3 regions of the Streptomyces sp. NPDC051051 genome follow, and region 2 is predicted to be linked to each of the others. Evidence: riboswitches for the same ligand, from Rfam matches in the RefSeq annotation. Region 2 holds a riboswitch; each other region holds the start of a gene.
The links. A riboswitch is a leader RNA that binds a small molecule or an ion and turns the genes downstream of it on or off. The one in region 2 is predicted to bind cobalamin.
Positions count from the first base shown of each region.

Region 1: linked by a shared signal. The riboswitch ahead of AB0N31_RS29635 (energy-coupling factor ABC transporter permease) and the one ahead of AB0N31_RS24280 (cobalamin biosynthesis protein) in region 2 are both predicted to bind cobalamin.
Region 3: linked by a shared signal. The riboswitch ahead of AB0N31_RS06230 (ribonucleoside-diphosphate reductase subunit alpha) and the one ahead of AB0N31_RS24280 (cobalamin biosynthesis protein) in region 2 are both predicted to bind cobalamin.

Region 1 is NZ_JBFBCB010000050.1:24,886-28,952, forward strand. Features, by position in the region: gene AB0N31_RS29620 (ATP-binding cassette domain-containing protein) at 1-661, opposite strand, end outside; gene cbiQ (cobalt ECF transporter T component CbiQ) at 658-1,407, opposite strand; gene AB0N31_RS29630 (energy-coupling factor ABC transporter substrate-binding protein) at 1,414-1,809, opposite strand; gene AB0N31_RS29635 (energy-coupling factor ABC transporter permease) at 1,806-2,513, opposite strand; cobalamin riboswitch at 2,543-2,728, opposite strand; gene AB0N31_RS29640 (PP2C family protein-serine/threonine phosphatase) at 2,912-4,067, opposite strand, start outside.
Region 2 is NZ_JBFBCB010000034.1:33,028-37,094, reverse strand. Features, by position in the region: gene AB0N31_RS24295 (class II aldolase/adducin family protein) at 2-703, opposite strand; gene AB0N31_RS24290 (inorganic phosphate transporter) at 925-2,172, shown strand; gene AB0N31_RS24285 (hypothetical protein) at 2,207-2,428, shown strand; cobalamin riboswitch at 2,580-2,712, shown strand; gene AB0N31_RS24280 (cobalamin biosynthesis protein) at 2,813-3,781, shown strand; gene AB0N31_RS24275 (cobyric acid synthase) at 3,778-4,067, shown strand, end outside.
Region 3 is NZ_JBFBCB010000005.1:185,280-189,346, reverse strand. Features, by position in the region: gene AB0N31_RS06230 (ribonucleoside-diphosphate reductase subunit alpha) at 1-1,395, opposite strand, end outside; cobalamin riboswitch at 1,518-1,661, opposite strand; gene mctP (monocarboxylate uptake permease MctP) at 1,842-3,476, opposite strand; gene AB0N31_RS06220 (DUF3311 domain-containing protein) at 3,473-3,739, opposite strand; gene AB0N31_RS06215 (GntR family transcriptional regulator) at 3,944-4,067, opposite strand, start outside.

The DNA of each region.
Region 1 (4,067 bases), on a different contig from region 2:
CGGTGTGCACGCCGGACGGGGTGAGCAGGGCCGCGTCGTCGGCCCAGCGCAGGGCGAGATCGACGTCGTGGGTGGCCATCACCACCGTCGTACCGGACGCGCGCAGCCCGTCCAGCGTGGTGAGCAGCCGTTCCTGGCCGTCCGGGTCGAGCCCGGCGGTCGGCTCGTCGAGGATCAGCACGCGTGGCCGCATCGCGACGGCGCCCGCGATCGCGGTCCGCTTGCGCTGCCCGTAGGACAGCAGGTGAGTGGGCCGGTCGGCCAGGGCGGTGATGTCCAGCGCGGCGAGCGCCTCGTCCACCCGGACCCGCACCTCGGCGTCGGGCAGCCCCAGGTTCAGCGGCCCGAACGACACGTCCTGGGCGACGGACGCGGCGAACAGCTGGTCGTCGGGGTCCTGCACCACCAGCTGCACGGTCGTCCGCAGCCGGGTCAACCCCTTGCGGTCGTACCCCACCGGCCGTCCCTCGACCGTCAACGTGCCGGTGCGCGGGCGCAGTCCGCCGCTGAGCAGTCGCATCAGGGTCGTCTTCCCGCTGCCGTTGCGGCCGAGCAGGGCGAGGGCGCGCCCCGCGCGCACCGTGAAGTCGAGGTCCTCGAGCACGGCCGGGCCGTCCTCGTACCCGAAGCAGACACCCCGCAGGGCGACCAGCTCGCTCATGACAGGGGCCTTTCCAGGACGAGGGTGAGGGCGGCCAGAGCCACCAGGAGGGCGGCCGCGGCCGCCGTGAAGCGGGCGGAGACACGGGCCTCGGGCACCAGGACGCGCAGGGTGCCGTCGTAACCGCGCCCGGCGAGCCCGGCCTGCAGCCGCGCCGCCCGGTCGAAGGCCCGCACGAACGCGGTGGCGCCGAGCCCGGCGAGCGAACGCCACTCGGCGGCCCGGCCGGTGTGCCCGAGCCGGGCCGCCTGCGCCTCCCGGATCCGGCGCATCGAGTCCAGCAGCAGGAAGCTCATGCGGTACGTCACCAGGGCGACGTCGACGACCGGCGCGGGCACGCCTGCCCTCACCAGGCGGGGCAGCAGATCCGACATGGGCGTGGTGAACGCGAACAGCAGCACGCCGAGTGAGGCGGCCGAGGTGCGCAGCATCAGCTCCCCGGCCCGCACCGGGCCACCGTCGGCCGGGGACACGAACCCGTCGGGCCCGCCCACCTGGACGAGGAGGGTGAGCGCGCCCGTCGCGCAGAAGCCCAGCGGGACCCGGTAGGCGCGCCACAGCCGGCGGGGCGGCACCCCCGCCGGACCCAGCAGCAGGGCGAGTGCCGTCACCAGCACCAGGGCCGCGCCCGGCCAGGGCGGCAGGGAGATCGCGAGCAGGGTGAGGCCGAGCCCCAGCACGGCCTTGTCCACGGGATGACGGTGGCGCCAGCGACTGCCGTGCGCCGCCGCGTCGATCGGCAGCACGTCCGATCAGACCCGTTCCTGCGGAGACTTCCCGGCGTCGGGCGTGCTCACGTCGTCCCGCGCCTCGGCCCCGTCCTGTTTCTCCTCCAGGCGGGCCAGCGCCCGCAGTTCGCCCTGGCGGCGGCCACGGCGCACCCCGAAGTAGTAGGCGAGGACGCCCGCGCCCAGGGCCGCCTGGAGGGAGAACAGCGCCGACTCGATCTCCCCGGACGGAGGCTCGTACAGGGGCGAGAACCACGGTTCGTAGTCCGGCTCCAGCTCGGTGATCGCCGTCTCCGCCTCGCTGTCGGAGCCGGTGAACGGCTGCTCCTTGTGGTCGCCGAGACCCAGGGCCAGCGGCAGCACCGCGAGCGCGAGCACGGCGAGCAGCAGCAGGAGGTTGATCTTGGTGTTCCGCTTCACCGGGCCACCGCCCCGGTCGTGTCCGGCTTCCGGTTCCGGCCCCCGGTCACCAGCACGCCCAGCCGGGTCAGTTCGCCCTTGCTGGACTGCACGAGGAGACGCATCACCAGGACGGTGAGGAGCCCCTCGCTCACGGCCAGCGGGATCTGCGTGACGGCGAAGATGGACCCGAACTTGCCGAGCGCGCCCAGGAACCCGCTGCTCGGGTCGGGGAACGCCAGCGCCAGTTGCACGCTGGTCACGCAGTAGGTGGACAGGTCGGCGACGAACGCGCCGGCGAACACCGTGACCATCAACGGCACGCCGTAGCGCCGCAGCAGGCGGTAGACGCCGTATCCGGCCCACGGTCCGACGATCGCCATCGAGAACACGTTGGCGCCGAGCGTGGTCAGGCCACCGTGCGCGAGCAGCAGGGCCTGGAAGAGCAGGGTGATCGTGCCCAGCACGGCCATGATCGGCGGCCGGAACAGGACGGCGCCCAGGCCGGTGCCGGTGGGATGCGAGCAACTCCCGGTCACCGAAGGGAGCTTGAGTGCGGACAGGACGAACGTGAAGGCGCCGGAGGCGCCGAGCAGCAGCGTGCTCTCGGGATGCTCCCTGACTTCACGGGTGAGCGACCGGGCTCCGTGGACGACGAACGGCGCCGACGCGACGCTCCAGGCGACCGCGTGCGCCGGAGGCAGAAAACCCTCGGCTATGTGCATGGCTCAGCAGACCCTCTCCAGCACCTCGTGGATGGTTGACGCGCCTTGGCCGGTCTCCTGGCTGACGGGTACCACCGCCCGTGCTCCGCCTTCCCGGGTCCGTGAGGACCCAGTGGCTGCCCGCGAGGGCCGGAGCCGGACTTCCCGATCACAGTGGCGAGGGCCGCACCGGCATCACACCGGATTTCCCGTTCACCAAGGCGTGGTGACAGTAGTGCGAGGACAGGGGCGGTGACAAGCGGGAACGGGGGCGCACGGGCGGCGGACGCGGGGTGCCGACCCGGCGCACACCGGCCGCGCCGGGGCCGCACCGCGGTCACGCGGACACCGCTCGGCGGCCGTGTCGGTTCCGACACACCGGTCGGTCGGCGGCCGTGCCGGTCCGGGAATCCGGAGGGTCAGCGGCCGTGCCAGTCCAGGCACACCACGAGCGCGTCGTCCTCCGTCACGGACCCGCCGCGGTGCCCCGCCAGTTCGCGCAGCACGGCACGCGGGACCTCGGCCGCCGGCAGCAGCCGGGTGGCCGTGATCGCGCGGGCCAGGGCGGCGTCCCCGTACGTCCCTCCGCCGGGCGGAGCGACCGCGTGGACGCCGTCGCTGACGAACACCAGCCGGTCCTCGGGCTCCACCTGGAACGGCTGCGCCACGTAGTCGGTCTCCTCGAACATGCCCAGCGGCAACTGGGCTTCCAGGTCGACGGGTTCGACGGTGCCCGCCCGCAGCCGCAGCAGCCGCGGTGAGCCGGCGTCCACCACCTGGGCCCGGCCCGTGGCGACTTCGACCTCCAGCATCAGCACCGGCAGGTGGCAGCGGCCCCGGTAGTGGGCGTGCACCGCCTGGTCGGCCAGCGCCGCCTGGTCGGCGATCGGGAGGCCGGCCCGTCGCGCGTTGCGCAGCGCGCTGACCGCCAGGCTCGTCAGCAGCGACGCCTCCGTGCCGTCCCCCATGCCGTTGTTGACGTACAGGGTGAGGCGGTCGTCCGTCGCGGACCAGTCGAAGTTGGCGCCGCGGACGGCGTAGGCGGGCTCCATCTGGGCGCCGAGCGCGTATCCGGGGCCGGTGCCGGAGCGGGCCGGGAGGAGCTGCCACTGCATCTCCGCGGCCAGGGTGAGCCGTTCCCTGCGCCGGGCCCGCAGGTACAGGTCGGTGGCCCGCTCGGCCACGACCACCTCGTGCCCGAGCACCTGCGCGACCTCCGCCAGCTCGCCCAGCACGTCCGGCACCCCGCCGTCCTCGGGCAGCGTCACCGACAGCACCCCGAGCCGGTCGCCGCGCACCGAGACCGGCAGGTGCGCCCGCACCCGCCCGTTCCCGGCCGGTTCGACGTACGGCTCCTGCGCGCCGAACGCCCGGCCCGCGGCGCTGCCGTACACCGACACGGGCTCCTGGTCCCGAGGTCCGGCCACCGGCTGCAGCGACGTCAGGCCGTAGTCGGCCATGAGCAGCTCGGCGGAGAGGGCCGCGTACTGCTCGACCAGCGCACGGCGGACGGCCTCGACCAGTTCATGAGGTGCCGCCTTCCGCAGGGCACGCTCGGCGGTGACGAATCTGTTC
Region 2 (4,067 bases):
CTCAGCGGTTCTGCCCGTAGCCCCGCAGGCGTTCCGCCACCTCCCCCAGCTGGTCGTCGGTCAGCAGGTTCGGGGTGCGGCCCGGGACGGACGAGGCCGTCAGCCACAGGTGGCACATCCACTCCAGCTGGGCCGTGCGGTCGTAGGCCTGGTCGAGGGTGGTGCCGTAGGTGAGGGTGCCGTGGTTCTGGAGGAGGCAGGCGGTGCGGTCGGTGAGGGCGTGCAGGAGGTTGCGGGCGAGTTCCTCGGTGCCGTAGGTGGCGTAGGGGGCGACGCGGACGGGGCCGCCGAGGGCGGCCGTCATGTAGTGGACGGACGGGAGTTCGGTCACGAGGGTCGAGACGGCGGTGGCGTGCACGGCGTGGGTGTGGACGACGGCGCGGGCGTCGGTGGTGCGGTGGACGGCGAGGTGCATGGGCAGTTCGCTGGTCGGGGTGAGGGTGCCGAGGACCTGCCGGCCGTCGAGGTCGACGCCGGTGACGTCGTCCGGGGTGAGGCGGTCGTAGGGGACGCCCGAGGGGGTGACCAGGACGAGTTCCCCGACGCGGACCGAGACGTTGCCGGAGGTGCCGACGACGAGCCGGTCGGCGACGGTGCGGCGGGCCGTCGCCACGAGCTGTTCCCAGGCGTGTGCGACCTCCCCGCCGCGGAGGTCGTGGGGGTCGTGGATGCCGTCGCCGGTGTCGCGTCGCTGCTCTGCCATGCCGCGATCCTGCCAGGTGACGAACGTCTCTTTCGCGGCCTTCCGGGACCCTCGGGGAAGGGGGCGCGGGACCCGGGCCCGTGCGGCGTCCGGGGTGTCACGGCGGAGCGGAACGAGTCCCGCCGATTGTGGACATCATGAAGCCCGCCCCAGTTCACCTTCCGTTCACTCAGGTTACCTACGTTCATCCAGCCAATGACCTCGAACGATTGCCTGGGTAAATGGAAAGCTTCTCGCTGATCCTCGCGATTGTGGTAATGACCGCACTCGCGTTCGATTTCACGAACGGTTTCCACGACACCGCCAACGCGATGGCCACCACCATCTCGACCGGTGCCCTCAAGCCCAAGGTCGCGGTGGCCATGTCCGCCGTTCTGAACCTTGTAGGCGCCTTCCTCTCCGTGGAGGTCGCCAACACGATCTCCAAGGGTCTCGTCGACGAGACCGGCATCCGTCCCGAGGTCATCTTCGCCGCCCTGGTCGGCGCGATCCTCTGGAACCTGCTGACCTGGCTGGTCGGACTGCCGTCCAGTTCCTCGCACGCCCTGATGGGCGGTCTGATCGGCGCCACCATCGCCTCGGCCGGCGCCGGCGCGGTCCACGGCGACGTGCTCGTCACCAAGGTCCTGATCCCGGCCATCGCCGCGCCGATCGTCGCGGGCGTCGCGGCGATGCTCGCGACCCGGCTGTCGTACTCGCTGGGCAAGAAGGCCGACGGCAAGGCCGCCGCCAAGGGCTACCGAACCGGCCAGATCGCCTCCGCCGGCCTGGTCTCGCTCGCCCACGGCACCAACGACGCGCAGAAGACGATGGGCATCATCACCCTCGCCCTGGTCGCCGGCGGCGCCGTCGCCCCCGACTCCGACCCGCCGCTGTGGGTCATCCTGTCCGCGGGCCTGGCGATCGCGCTCGGCACCTACCTCGGCGGCTGGCGCATCATCCGCACCATGGGCAAGGGCCTGACCGACCTCCAGCCGCAGCAGGGCTTCGCCGCCCAGACCAGCGCGGCCACCGTCATCCTGGCCTCCTCCCACCTCGGCTTCTCGCTCTCCACCACGCACTCGGTGTCCGGCTCGGTGATGGGTGCGGGCCTCGGTCGCAAGGGCGGCGTCGTCCGCTGGTCGACCGCCACCCGGATGTTCGTGGCCTGGGGCCTGACGCTGCCGGCCGCGGCCCTGGTCGGCGCCCTCGCCGAGTACGTGACCGGCCTCGGCGACTGGGGCACGGCGCTCGTCGCGGCGTTCCTCATCGCCTCCAGCGCGGCGATCTGGAAGATCTCGCGGCGCGAGGTCATCGACCACACGAACGTCGTCGACGCGGACGAGGAGCCGGCCGGCGTGGTCACCACCGCGATCGCCGCCGTGACCCCGCCTCCGGCGGGCACGGTCGCCGAGGACCTCACGGCCACCATCCCCGCCCCGGCGGCGGAACCGGCTCCCCCGGCCGCTCCCACCGTCACCACCGTCTGAGTCCCGCCCCCACCGGTACGAAGGAAGAAGCAGCATGAAGATCGACTGGGCGGCTCTCGGCTCCGTCTTCGGCGTCAGTCTCGTCGTCACCGTGGCCCTCGTGGCCCTCTTCACCCTCGGCATCATGGGCCTCTCCCGCCGCGAGCGGGCCGCGGCCCAGGGCGGCTCCGCCACCCTGGCCGTCACCGGCGCGTACGCCTGCTTCGCGGCGTGCGCCGGTGCGGTGGCCTACGGGATCTCGCTGATCGTCGCCTGACGGACGGCACGCACACGCGCGTGGGGCGCGGGACGGACCACCGTCCCGCGCCCCACGCGTGCGTGACGGCCGTGACCGGCGGTGACCGGTGGTGTGTGGGGTTCTGCACACTGTCCCGTCGCAGGTCAACAGCGAGTTGACGGCCGTTCCGGGCCCGTGGTGGACTGCCGGGGCCATGTACGGCGACAGAAGAGGAAGCCGGTGTGAATCCGGCGCGGTCCCGCCACTGTCACCGGGGTAGACACCCCCGGGAGCCAGGAACTCTCGTCGCCGGTCTCGTCGAACCAGGGCGTGGACACCCTGAGTGAGGACATATCGCCATGCTCGGCTGCCGTTCGAGGTACAGCACCAGGTCGTTGCCCGGCCCGTCGGCCGGCTGAGCCGATGGGTGCCGATCGCCGCTACGCGTACGGTGCCGCCGCCGGCCTCCTGGGGGACCTGCTCCTCGGCGATCCGCGCCGGGGGCATCCGGTCGCCGTGTTCGGGCGGGCCGCGGCCGGCGTGGAACGGGTGCTGTGGCGGGACCACCGCGGGTGGGGCGCGCTGCACACCGCCGTGTGCGCCGGTGGCGCCGTGGCCCTCGGGGCCCTCGCCGCACGTGCCGTACGCCGCTCCCCCGCCGCCTCCGTCGCGTTGACCGGTGCCGCCGTGTGGGCCGTCGTCGGCGGGACCTCACTGGTACGGGAGGCCCGGACCGTCGGGCGGGCCCTGGAAGCGGGGGACGTCGAGGGCGCGCGGGCGCGGCTGCCGCACCTGTGCGGACGGGACCCGCAGGCCCTGGACGCCGACGGCATCGCCCGCGCGGTCGTCGAGTCCGTCGCCGAGAACACCTCCGACGCGGTCGTGGGCGCCCTGGTGTGGGGGGCCGTCGGCGGTGTGCCGGGACTGCTCGGGTTCCGGGCCGTCAACACCCTGGACGCCATGGTCGGCCACCGCTCGCCGCGCCACCTCCGCTTCGGGTGGGCGTCGGCCCGGCTGGACGACGTCGCCGGATGGCCGGGGGCACGGCTGACCGCCGTCCTGGCCGCCGTCGCCGGTGACGATCCGCGCGGGGCGGTGCGGGCCTGGCGGGCCGACGCGCGCAGGCATCCCAGTCCCAACGCCGGTCCCGTGGAGGCGTCGTTCGCCGGTGCCCTCGGGGTGCGGCTGGGCGGGACGCTGTCGTACGCCGGGCGCGTGGAACACCGGCCCGTGCTGAACGGGGAGCGGGGGCGGCCCGTCATGGCCCACGACATCGAACGCGCCGCGCGGCTCTCCCGCCGCGTCGGCCTGCTCGCGCTCGGCGTCACCGTCGCCGCGCGCGTCGTCTCCGCGGGTGTCCTCGCGGCGAGAGCGAAGGGGCGTACGTCATGAGCGGGGGTCTCCTCGTCGCCGGCACCACCTCGGACGCCGGCAAGAGCGTCGTCACCGCCGGGATCTGCCGGTGGCTGGTGCGGCAGGGGGTCAAGGTGGCGCCCTTCAAGGCGCAGAACATGTCCCTCAACTCGTTCGTGACCCGCGAGGGCGCCGAGATCGGGCGCGCGCAGGCCATGCAGGCGCAGGCCTGCCGCATCGAGCCGACGGCGCTGATGAATCCGGTGCTGCTCAAGCCGGGCGGCGAGCGGAGCAGTCAGGTCGTGCTGCTCGGCAGGCCGGTCGG
Region 3 (4,067 bases), on a different contig from region 2:
GGCCCCGGGGGCCGTGTCGACGAACGCGCCGAGGTTCACCGAACCCAGGTTGCAGACCGCCGTCTCGCCGTCGTCGGTGACCTCCAGGATCTCCGTGCACAGGTTCGAGGAGTGGACCACGTGGCCCGGTTCGGCGGTCTGGTTGGCGGTGCGGTTGGCCGCGTCCTTGAAGGTCATCCAGCCGTTGCCGGTCTGGGCGAGGGTGCGCATCATGCGTCCGTACAGGTCGCGGGCCGCGATGGTCTTCCTCGCGAGGCCCGCGGCCTCGGCCGCGCGGTAGGCCGCGTCGAACTCGTCGCCCCACAGGTCGACCAGCTCGGGTACGTCGGCCGGGGAGAACAGCGACCACTGCCCGTCGGCGTCGACCCGCCGCATGAACTCGTCCGGCACCCAGTGCGCCAGGTTGAGGTTGTGCGTACGGCGCGCGTCCTCACCGGTGTTGTCGCGCAGTTCCAGGAACTCCTCGATGTCGGAGTGCCAGGTCTCCAGGTAGACCGCGGCCGCGCCCTTGCGCCGGCCGCCCTGGTTCACGGCGGCGACCGAGGCGTCCAGGGTCTTCAGGAACGGCACGATGCCGTTGGAGTGCCCGTTGGTGCCGCGGATGAGCGACCCGCGCGAGCGGATGCGGCTGTACGACAGCCCGATGCCGCCGGCGTGCTTGGAGAGGCGGGCGACCTGGTGGTAGCGGTCGTAGATGGAGTCCAGCTCGTCCAGGGGGGAGTCGAGGAGGTAGCAGGACGACATCTGCGGGTGCCGGGTGCCGGAGTTGAACAGGGTGGGGGAGGAGGGGAGGTAGTCCAGGCGGCTCATCAGCCCGTAGAGCGCGGCGACCTCGTCGACGGACCTCGCCGTGTCGTCTTCGGCCAGGCCGCTCGCCACCCGCAGCAGGAAGTGCTGGGGGGTCTCGACGACCTTGCGGGTCAGCGGGTGGCGCAGCAGGTAGCGGCTGTGCAGGGTGCGCAGGCCGAAGTAGCCGAAGCGGTCGTCGGCGTCCGTGTCGACCAGCGCGTCGAGCCGGGCGGCGTGCAGCCGCACGAACTCGGCGGTGCGGTCGGCGATCAGGCCCTCGCGGTGGCCGACGGCGACGGACGTGGTGAAGGAGGTGACGCCCTGGGAGGCGGCCTCGGCGCGGATGCCGATCGTCAGCAGCCGGGCGGCCAGCCGGGAGTAGGCGGGGTCCTCGGAGATCAGACCGGCGGCCGCCTCCGTGGCCAGTTCGCGCAGCTCCGCCTCGTCCGCCCGCGCGGACCGGCCCCGCAGCGCGGCGGCGGCGACCCGGCCGGGGTCGGTGTCGGGGAGGTCGGCGGTCAGCTCGGTCAGGGTCCGCAGCAGTGCGGCTCCGGGACCGTCGGTCTCCGGGGCTGCTGAAGCCGGTTCGGCTGGCGCGATGGTCACGTGGGGCTCTCCCTCGCTCGGCGGGGGCCTTGCGCAGGGCAGGGGGCGGCACACGAGCGCGGGGCGCGTCGCGTCCACCGGCCCATTCCGCGAGGCCCGGACGTCAGGGCACCCGAGCCGGACGGACCGGGTGCGCTGCCGGCAGGTGCTCGGACTGACCATGCGTGCGCATATGGGTATGCGCGCACGCACGTACACCGTTGCGGGACAGTTCCGGATTCGCACCGGATTCCCCTGCGGCGACAGCGAGCATGAGCATACATCTTGTGCCGGGCTGCCACGTGACCCCCAGATGTTGTGTCGGGCTGGCTTCGCAGCGTCAACTCCGAGGGGACAGGGCCCCGTCCTCGCGGCACGAGCGCGTACGACAGCGGGCCGCCGGGGCGACGTGCCCCGGGCGGCCCGCTGCGGGATGTGGAGGGAGTGGTGGGCGGGGACGCCCCGCGCTAGTGCCCCGCTCCCGCCCCCGCCGTCGCCGGCGGCAGCTCCACCTGGACGCCCGGGTCGCCGGCGTCCGCCGTGTAGTCCGACGGGGACGTCTCGTCGACGCCCTCCGGGGCCTTGAGCGCCTTCAGGACGAAGGTCAGCACCACCGTCACCACCACGTTCAGCACGAACGCCGTCAGGCCGATGTAGCCGATCTCGCCGATGCCGGGGATCTCCTTCGACGAGCCGCCGAAGTGCGCCTGCGTCGGAGAGGCGACGCCGTACGCCGCGAACGTGCCGTAGACCATGCCGACGGCCCAGCCGGCCAGCAGGGCCCAGCGGTGGAACCAGCGGGTGAACAGGCCGCCCACCAGGGCCGGGAAGGTCTGGAGGATCCAGATGCCGCCCAGCAGCTGGAAGTTGATGGCGACCGTCTTGTCCATGGTGAGGACGAAGACCAGCGCGCCCACCTTCACCAGCAGCGAGACCAGTTTGGAGACACGGGTCTCCTCCTTGGGCGTGGCGTCCGGCTTGATGAAGTCCTTGTAGATGTTGCGGGTGAAGAGGTTCGCGGCCGCGATGGACATGATGGCGGCCGGCACCAGCGCGCCGATGCCGATCGCCGCGAAGGCCACACCGGCGAACCACGCCGGGAACATGTCCTCGAAGAGCTGCGGGATCGCCAACTGGCCGTTGGTGACCTTCACTCCGGCGGCGATCGCCATGAAGCCCAGCAGGGCGAGCAGGCCGAGCATCAGGGAGTACAGCGGCAGGATCGTGGTGTTGCGGCGGATCACCTCACGGCTGCGCGAGGACAGCGTCGCGGTGATCGAGTGCGGGTACATGAACAGCGCCAGCGCGGACCCCAGCGCCAGCGTGGCGTACGTCCACTGGCCCGCCTCGGCCGGGGCGAGCGCACCGCGTGGCTTGCCGGTCGCCGGGTTGGTCTGCGCGAAGGCGTCGCCCGCCTTGGCGAAGATGTCGTCGAACCCGCCGAGCTTGATGGGGATGTAGATGATCGCCACCGCGATGACGATGTAGATCAGCGTGTCCTTCACGAACGCGATCAGCGCGGGCGCCCGCAGCCCCGACGAGTAGGTGTACGCCGCGAGCACGCCGAAGGCGATCAGCAGCGGCAGGTCCTTGACGAACCAGTTGGTGTTCTCGCCGCCGCCGACGCCCATCACGTCCAGCACGGCCTGGATGCCGACGAGCTGGAGCGCGATGTACGGCATGGTGGCCAGGATGCCGGTGACGGCCACGGCCAGGGACAGCCCCTTGGAGCCGAACCGGCCGCGCACGAAGTCCGAGGTCGTCACGTACCCGTGCCGGTGCGACACCGACCACAGGCGCGGCAGGAACGTGAAGATCAGCGGGTAGACGAGGATCGTGTACGGCACCGCGAAGAAGCCCGCCGCGCCGGCCGCGTAGATCGCCGCCGGGACCGCCACGAACGTGTAGGCCGTGTACAGGTCGCCGCCGAGCAGGAACCAGGTGACCCAGGTGCCGAACGACCGGCCGCCCAGGCCCCATTCGTCGAGGCTGTGCTCGTCGTCGGCCCTGCGCCAGCGCGCGGCCAGGAAGCCCATGACCGTGACGGCCAGGAAGAAGAAGATGAAGACGGCGAGTGCGACGCCGTTCACGCCGTCCTTCACTTCGCCGCACCCCCGCCCCGGTTCGCGCGGCCGCGCTGGTCGAGCTGCCACAGCTTGTAGGCGATCACCGTGAGCGCGGTGGAGAGCAGCACCCACAGCATCTGGTACCAGTAGAAGAAGGGGATGCCGATGAACGCGGGGTCGGTCTTCGCGTACGAACCGACCCACAGCATCGCCACGAAGGGCGCGAACAGGCACAGGCCGATGACGACGCGCAACGGCGTCACCACCGGCCCTGTGGTCACTTCTGGGGCTTCTGACATCGGGTGGCTCCGTCCCCTAGCAGATCACGTGCAACGCGCACGAAATGTAGGTGACGGATAAAGGGAAGCGGAAGACCTCGTCCGGATATCGGTCCCGTCGCTCCGACGGATGACCGGCAGGCCCCAGGGCCTTTCGTCGGGATCAGGCTGGATCAGGGCGCGGTGCCAGGGCCCGCGAGCCCGGCATGATCCCGACGAGAGGCCCTAGTCCACAGGCCGCTTGAGCCGTGCGACGAACTTGTACCGGTCCCCCCGGTACACCGACCGCACCCACTCCACCGGCCGGCCCTCCTTGTCCACGGAGTGGCGGGACAGCATCAGCATCGGC